Regions from separate parts of the Bifidobacterium sp. ESL0728 genome, predicted to be linked through region 2. Evidence: riboswitches for the same ligand, from Rfam matches in the RefSeq annotation. Region 2 holds a riboswitch; the other holds the start of a gene.
The links. Region 2 has a riboswitch for thiamine pyrophosphate ahead of OZX67_RS07345 (hydroxyethylthiazole kinase). Riboswitches for the same ligand answer to the same signal wherever they lie in the genome.
Positions count from the first base shown of each region.

Region 1: another riboswitch for thiamine pyrophosphate. It lies ahead of OZX67_RS05625 (ECF transporter S component); the one in region 2 lies ahead of OZX67_RS07345 (hydroxyethylthiazole kinase).

Region 1 is NZ_CP113925.1:1,419,206-1,423,562, reverse strand. Features, by position in the region: gene OZX67_RS05630 (dipeptidase) at 1-1,327, shown strand, start outside; TPP riboswitch at 1,801-1,911, shown strand; gene OZX67_RS05625 (ECF transporter S component) at 1,962-2,591, shown strand; gene OZX67_RS05620 (ATP-binding cassette domain-containing protein) at 2,634-4,357, shown strand, end outside.
Region 2 is NZ_CP113925.1:1,925,132-1,929,488, reverse strand. Features, by position in the region: gene thiD (bifunctional hydroxymethylpyrimidine kinase/phosphomethylpyrimidine kinase) at 1-498, opposite strand, end outside; gene thiE (thiamine phosphate synthase) at 691-1,431, opposite strand; gene OZX67_RS07345 (hydroxyethylthiazole kinase) at 1,729-2,664, opposite strand; TPP riboswitch at 2,656-2,777, opposite strand; gene OZX67_RS07340 (acyltransferase family protein) at 2,909-3,964, shown strand; gene OZX67_RS07335 (NAD(P)H-binding protein) at 4,107-4,357, opposite strand, start outside.

The DNA.
Region 1 (4,357 bases), 510 kb from region 2:
CGCCGATTTTGATCGCATTGTCGATCTGTTGAGCAGGAAGGTTGCACTGAAATCGGTTTCCGCACAAGGCATCACCGGTGAGCACATGCGTCGTTCGGCGCAATTCGTGGCTGACGAACTTAAAAAACGCGGGGTGGACGCCAAAGTGGTGCAGTCCAAGAATCCTGACGGCACCCCCGGAGCTTTTGAAGTGGTCGGTTCGAAGATTGTCAATCCTGACGCTCCCACCGTGCTGCTATACGCTCATCACGACGTTCAGCCGGTGCCGGACGCCTCGGCATGGGATACCGACCCGTTTGTGGCCACCGAGGTCGATGGCCGTCTTTACGGACGCGGCGCGACCGACGACGGTGGCGGCATTGCCATCCATTCCGGCGCGTTGCATGCATTGGGTGACGATTTGAAGGTCAATATCAAGGTCTTCATCGAAGGCGAGGAGGAGATGGGCTCGCCGAGCTTCATTCCTTTCATCGAGGCGCATCGCGACGAGTTCGATTCCGATGTCATCATCGTGGCCGACTCCGGCAACTGGAGCGCCGAAATCCCCAGCCTCACCACTAGTCTGCGCGGCAATACCGACTTGGATGTCACCGTGAAGGCGCTGGAACATCCCGTGCACTCCGGCCAGTTCGGCGGCCCGATTCTCGATGCCAATACTCTGTCATCCATGCTTATCGCTTCGATGTATGACGAAAATGGATCGCTGAATATCCCTGGTCTTGTCGGAGGAGACCCGGTCGGTGGGCTTCAGCGTGACTTGGATGAGGCCAGCGTACGTGCCGATTCCTCCGTGGTCGATTCCTACCGGTTCGCCGGCACAGGTTCTCTCGCCTCGCGCCTGTGGACCAAGCCGAGCATCTCGGTCATCGGATTCGATGCCCATCCGGTCGAGGGTTCGTTCAACGTCATCGCCAACGAAACGCGTTTCCGTCTTTCCATCCGCACCGCGCCAAACCAGCGTCCTGAAGATGCTGCCAAGGCCGTTACGGACTTCCTCACTTCCCACGCGCCGTTCGGTGCTGAAGTCTCGGTTTCGATGGTCGACGCCGGCATGGGCTGGAGCATGGACCCCAATGCCGAAGCCACCCAGGATGCATTGGAATCGATGCGCGAGGCGTTCGGCGTCGACCCGATCAACAAGGGCGAAGGCGGCTCGATCCCGTTCATTCCCGAGCTGCAGCGCATCTTCCCCAAGGCTCAGGTCTTGGTTACCGGACCAGAAGACCCCAAGGGCAACGCCCACAGCCCCAACGAGTCGATTGACCTTCAAAGCCTAAAAAACAACGTCCTCACCGAGGCCCTGATCCTAACCAAACTCGCGAAGTAATCCACTAACTCGCCTTCTCGTCGTCTGACGTTAGTCGTGGCGGTGGCAGATATACAACGTTCGACACGCTCCGGGCCGCTCAGGCCAAGTCTTTACGGTCGAACATTGCATATCTGCCGCCGCCACTAATCCTTAGGGAAGCGAACTCGCTGTAATCTCCAAATAGTAAAGAATCAGGGTCGGTGGTACTCCAAGCGAATAGCTGCCGCATGCTCAATTTTTCTAAATGCATACGTGCGAATTGCAAGCTCACTGTCATAAGGTTCCTTATTCATGCGGTAGCTATTCGCTGGTGAACCACCTCCCGCAACCCCTGTCAATCAGATTCCTCTGTGCATAAGTGTGGGGGTTGGGGCATGCGATGCTCGACCGTAAAGACTCGGCCTGAGCGGCCCGGAGCGTGTCGAGCATTGTATGCCCCAACCCCCACACGACTACCCGTAGGCCGATTGACAGGGGATTGCTCTAGGATGGCGAACTGACACGGGGGCTGGTCTTTACGGCTGGCTGAGATGAGGATTTCCTCGACCGAATGAACGTGAGTCCGGACAATGCCGGCGCACGGACGTCTCTCTTTTCCCGTGCCTTGAAATGCGCGCCGATAAGCGGTGTGCACAGCGGAAAGGCACAAATCATGTCATCGTCAAATCGAACAACCATCGTCTCCAGGCCGAACCTTCGGTGGCGCGTCGTCGATATCGCCGTCGCTTCGGTCATCGGAGTGGCCAGCACGTTCGTCTATTGGGCCGCGGCCCTGCTATACGGCCCGATAGGTTCTCCTCTGGATGCTCTAATCCCCGGCCTTGGCGGTTTGATGAACGGGCTTTGGCTTTTCGCCGGTCCACTTGCCGCGGTTATCGTGCGTAAACCTGGCGCGGCCACCTATGCCGAAGTCGTCGCCGGCGTGCTCGAATCGTTGCTCGGCAACAGCTGGGGCGGCATGGAGACGTTTCTGATTGCACTGGTGCAGGGGCTTTGCGCCGAAGTCGTTTTTCTTTGCGTGGCCTACAAGGTGTGGAATCTAGTCACGATGACACTTTCCGGCGTGGTCTCGGCCGTAGGTTGTTGGGCCTATACGTTCTTCACCCATCTGCAGGGCTTTAAGATGACCGGCGCTTATGGAGTATGGTACTTGGTCGCCACGGTGATTTCCGGCGCGTTGGTGGCCGGCGTATTGATGTGGTATCTCTACATCGCCATTGCCAAAACCGGCGCCATCGACAAATTCGCTTCCGGCCGTCAGATCCGCGCCGCCGCCAAGTGAGCGGCATCGGGTAGAGTTTTGAGGCGTCGAAAAGGGGAACGTATGCAAGGCGAGCAATCCAAGGCAGCCGATAACCGGAACGGTGACGGCTCGCAACAGGGTGCCTTGGACGACCATGCCGGTACGGATGGCAGGGTTTTGCAAGATGCGGGACCTTCTTTGGGCAAGGTCTCCCCCAAGGTTGCGCCTGCTTCGATAAGTTTCAAAAATTGGGGCTATCGTCATGCTTCGCGCCGTCATTTCGCCGTCCGTGGGTTGAACCTTGACATCCGTCCCGGTGAGCATGTGCTCCTCCTTGGTGCTTCGGGCATCGGAAAATCGACGATCCTCGAAGGCGCCTCGGGTTTGCTTGGCGGGGATGCAGTGGAAGCCGCGAACGATGCCAGAGAGAACGAGACGGGAAAAGTCGTCGCTGTCGAGGATTCAGAAGGCGGGGTGACCGAAGGTGGCGTTTTCGTCGACGGTGTGCCGGCGGTCGCCGCGCACGGCCGCGTTGGACTGGTACTGCAGGACCCGGACTCGCAGACGATTTTCGAGCGCTTGGGCGACAACGTCGCTTTCGGCCCTGAAAACATGGGTGTGCCGCGTCCGCAGATTTGGCAACGTGTGAAACAAAGCCTTGCCGCGGTAGGTCTCGAAGGGCTTCAGCTGCACCGTTCCACCATGCATTTGAGTGGTGGGCAGATGCAGCGTCTGGCCTTGGCCGGGGCACTGGCCATGCAGCCTGGGGCGTTGCTTCTGGACGAACCGACCGCGAACCTTGATCCTGAGGGGGTCTCGCAAGTCATTGACGCCGTTTCTGATGTATTAGGTGACACCGAAGCGACCATGTTGCTCGTCGAGCATCGCGCCGGCCCATGGATAGACCTTATTGATAGGGTCATCGTTCTGGGGTTGGAATCGGACGACCAGGTCAAGGCTCGAATCACGCAGGTCGGTGATGATGCTGAGATTGACCACAGCGGGTTCCGGCGCACCATCGTCGTGGCCGACGGCACTCCGGACGAAGTGTTCGAAAACCGTGATTTGGATTTTGCCGCCCTCGGTATCTGGATGCCGGATAAATACCGACGACCGGAAGATGAAATCCATCGTATTTACACCGATGACGAGCCAGACAGCGACCCTGCTCTCGGTGACGGCAAGGTGCTGCTCTCGACCAAAAACCTGGCTATCGGCCGTAACGGCAAAGCGATAGCCGAACATATCAATGTTTCCTTCGCCGCCGAGCAGATCACGGCATTGGTCGGACGTAACGGAGTCGGCAAGTCCACGCTTTCCTTGACATTGGCCGGGTTGTTGGAACCTGTGGCGGGCAGCGTCGAAGCTTCTCCTGAATTGGCAAAAGGGGCAACCGGCAATTCTCCAATGGATTGGAAATCGACGGAACTGGCAGCGCGCATCTCCTACGTTTTCCAGAATCCCGAACACCAGTTTGCGCGTGGCAGCGTGCTTGAAGAGGTGATGCTCGGGCTGTTGCGTACAGGGACGCCCGAGGAGAAGGCCAAGAAGAAAGCCATGAAGTTGCTCCGCCGGTTCAGGCTTTCACAATATGCCTCGGTAAATCCGTATACGCTTTCCGGCGGCGAAAAGCGTCGTTTGACTGTTGCAGCCTCGCTTGCCGCCGCACCTCGCGTCATCATCTTAGACGAGCCGACGTTCGGTCAGGACAGACGCACCTGGATGCAGATCGTCTCGTTGATTCATTCGTTGCGAGGTGATGGGGTAAGCGTCATTGTGGTGACACATGATCGTGATTTGGTGAC
Region 2 (4,357 bases):
ATGAATGTCAAGCTCGAAATTTGCCAGTACCTCGGCCTCGGGGATGTTCGGGGTCACCAAAGTGACCAGTGGAAGGAGCTTCGTGTGCAGCGCCTGAACCGAGCTTTTGCTACTCAACCGGTCGCCGCTGGAAGCGATCATCACCGGGTCGACCACGATATTAGTGGCGTGATAATGTTCAAGGCGTTCCGCAATGACCTCGATAAGTTTGGCGTTTGGCACCATACCGATTTTGACGGCGTCTGGCCGGATGTCCTCGAACACAGCATCGATCTGGGCAGCCAGCATATCCGGGGATGTAGCGGCGGAGGTCCGTACGCCGGTGGTGTTTTGCGCAGTCAACGAGGTGATGGCACTCATGCCATAAACTCCGCAGGCCATGAACGTCTTGAGATCGGCCTGAATACCGGCCCCACCCGACGAATCGCTGCCCGCGATGGACAGCACCGCCGGCAGCCGGTAGGGGCGGACAGGGGTTGATTCCGCTGAGTCGTTCATTGATTGTGTGCTCGTCATCTGTCTGAAGTGTATCTCCTGCGATTTGCTCATCTATACGACATGGCGTGATTTGCGAAGCATGTATATCTCAACCGAATGTCTCTTATTGCTTTGTGATGATTGCTTGAGGTTGTTTCATGCGCAACCGCTGCAAAGCGATAAGACCGACGGGTGAATCACGCCGCCTACCTTTCAGCCACGCTTCGCGCGCGCGGCTTTCCACGAGTCCACCATGGCCTTGGTGGTGGCTTGCGGATCGTCGGCTCCGGCGATGGCCGAAACCACGAACCAGCCCGCGGCCTGTGTTTGCGCCAATTCCGGCAGATCCTCGAGCTTCACACCGCCGCCCACGACGATGGGGTAGTGGGATTCCCGGCACAGCGCGTTGATGGATTCGGTGTCCTGTGTATGGCGCTTGTGGTCGGCACCGATGACGATGCAATCGGGCTTGGTGGTACTTGGGTGCAGCGGCCCCGCGCCGATGTAGTCGATGGTGCTGGCGGGCAGCGCGTTGGCGGCCTTGACCTCGCCGAGCACCTTGCAACTCAGTCCGATAATCGCGTCCGGGCCGAGCAGTTTGCGAGCTTCGACCGGGTTCATGTCATCCTGCCCGATATGGATCCCGTCGACCTTGATGCCCATGTCTCTGCACTGCCAAGCCACGTCCGCGCGGTCGTCAATAACCAGCGGAACCGTTTCGGAGGCCCCAGCTTTGGCGATGACGTTGGCGGTCTGACGTGCGATTTCGGTGATATCCCTGGCGTCGCCCGGCTTTACACGGATCTGAACAAAGGTGATGCCACCGGCCAACGCCTGCCGCACAATGTCGGGAACGGGCCGTGATTTGGTGTCCGCAGGCCCGAGCACAAGGTAGGAGCTCAGGTCGAAGCGGTCGCGCATGGAGGGGAATGGTGTGTTATCGGTATTGGTCATAATTGACTCGATTCATTTCAATGGTGCGGATTGCGCAGATGAGGTTGCGCGGATTTCTTTGTGTAAAAGTGGTCGAGGTTGGTTCGCAAAGTTGCAAAACAGGCATGAATATTGCTTTTCTGTCTCCAATACTTGTGAACCGGTCTCTTGCCGTTGGGTTAGAGGCAGGAAACCGATATTCTGCCCTTAACCCAACGGGAACCCGCGTTTGCTATTGCGTTAGGGGCAGGAACGTTGCTATTGTGCCTCTAACGCGACTAAAATGGCAGGTTCCAATTGGATTAGGCATACTCTGATCTAGGCCAGAATCGGTGAAGCAGCGATTTGCTCGGGCGTGGTCGACCAAAGACCGTCAAGGAAGGCAACCTGGAAGGAACCCGGACCGTGCGAATTGGCCTCACCCGTTTCGCTGGCACGGTTGTAGAGTGCGCTCGCGGCGACGGCTGCGGTCAGCGGGTCGGCGACGGCCAGATACGTGGCGACCACGCCGCCCAGCGAGCAGCCGGCCCCGGTGATCTTGGTCATCATGGCGCTGCCACCGGGCAGACGATACGTGTGCTCGCCGTCGGTGACGAGGTCGGTTTCGCCGGAAACGGCAACGGCACTTTGTCCCTGTGCGTCGCCTTTGGCAATGAACTTCGCCAAAACGCGTGCGGATTCCTCCGCAGCCTCGACGTCATCAGCCGATTCCACGCCAACAGGCCCGCTGGATTTCTTCGATTTGCCATGCTTCTTGCCGTTTCCATCTCCGTCCAGCGGCAATTCCCACATTTCGCGCAGCTTGATGATTTCGGAGGCGTTGCCGCGGATGATGGTGGGCGGCGCCGCCTTGAACGATTTCAAGATATCGGTACGCGTGGTGCCAAGTCCCGCAGCCACAGGGTCGAGCACCCAGCGATGGTGATCGGCGTGGAAGTGCCTGGCGATTTCCTCGAGCGCGTCCTCATAGAAGGGCAGCAGCGTGCCGACGTTGATATAACTTGCGCCGCTGGCCACCTCGCCGTCGGCGATGTCGTCGGGCAGGAAACTCATGGCGGCCGCACCGCCCGCCGCCAATTGCGCGTTGGCCACGAGGTTGATGGTGACGAAATTGGTGAAGGACTGCGCCAGAGGTGTGGTGTCCCGTACGGTCTGCGCGGCCTCGCGGATGCTCGCACGCAGCGGATCGTCTGAAGCCAGATCGGCCAGATTGTTCAGATTGTTATTTGTTGATGAGTATGAGTCATTGACCATATTCGCGTCTCCCTACGATGGTATTAACCAACAGGTTCCAAGGGTCGAGCGTTGTGCTCGTCTCAACTTGCGTGCCCGCCGAAACGGCCTCGCAGGTTCCCCTGCACTTACAGTTCCTGACGCTATGCGCTTCATTGGACAAGGTGGATTTCCGGCCATCGGGTATGGCTGGCTTCCGCGATATATCATCTCGGTATATTCTGGGGTTTGTTGTTGGCAGAGACGTAGAGGCAGGGAGAGTGGGATGAGCTCAAGAGTGCGCTATTTCGATATCGCCAAGGGCATTGCCATGATCGGCGTAGTCCTTGGCCATAGCATTCTTCTGGTCTCCCCGATGGGCACCGTCTCGAACTGGCTCTACATCTTCTTTTTCTCGTTCCATATGCCGCTGTTCTTCCTGCTTTCCGGGTATTTCATGCATCCCGATCGCCGATTCGCGTGGCGCAAGGAATCAAGGGAATTGCTGCTTACCTACATCATCACGGCTGCCACGGTGGTGCTTCTTCACCTGGTTGTCGCGCTTCTGACCCATCGTGACATCGCCGGCATCGTCGGCGGTTGGACGGTGGCCGCGTTGTACGGTTCGGGCTCCGACATGACCAATGCCCTTTTCCCCATGTCGCGCTATATCGGTGCCATATGGTTTCTTCTGGCGTTGTTCTGGGCACATCTGCTGGTCCATGTCGCCTACCGTCTTCCTGGCACCCCGTTGTGGATCCTTGTTTTCTTCGCTTGCGGCTATGCGTCTTCACGTTACGTCTGGTTGCCGTTGAGCGTGCAGGCTGGTTTGACGGCATCGCTTTTCGTGTATTTGGGATGCATGGCAAAACGTTTCGATGTCGTCGGGATCTTTCGCCGCTGGCCCGTCCTGTGGGTTCCCAGTGCGATCGTCTGGGCCTTGGCAATGTGGAAATTCACTGCATTCGGTTTGGCGACGAACGCTTACGGGCAGACCCCGCTGCTTTCCATTGTTGGCTCGATTGGTGCCACGTTGTGTATCGTCGGCTTTTCTTCGGTCATTGACCGCTGGGTGCCTTACCTCAACAAAGCGTTGGCACTGATCGGCAGGTACACGCTTCCGATTTTCTGCGCGCATCTTCTGGAGGAGGATGACTTGCCTTGGGGCACCATCGTCGAAAGGCTTCAGCCGATTGTCGGCTACCAGGCAGAGCCGTTTGTCATTTTTGCAGCGCGTTCGGTCCTGATCGCGGTGATGGTTCTGCTGCTCTACCGGATTCCGAAGATCAACGTCGTTTTCTTCCCTTCGCTGGCCAAAAAGATTGCGACATCGAAATTATGAGCATTCCTCGATTTGGCGGTTTGTCTTTGCCTGGTCGTGCAGCGTTCGATTGAGATTATCCGATAATGCAAAAGTCGTCGCCTTCCGTAACCGAACTCGGTTGAAGGCGACGACTTGTGGATTCTGATGTACCCGCGGTTACTTACCAGCGCACGGAAATGCGCTCGTGGTCGTGCGGCTTGTCGGTGGCGATTTCGTCAACCATGGCCATCGCGTAATCGGCGTAGCTGATGGCGCTCTTGCCGTCCTTGTCGGTGGTGTATTCCTCACCGGCCAGAACGTACTTCCCGGTGCGCGGGCCGTCGGCCTGAAAATCGCCGGCGGGGCTCACATAGGTCCAATGCACGTCATCGCGGCCTCGTAGCGCGTCGAGCGCCTTGCCCATGGCCAGCG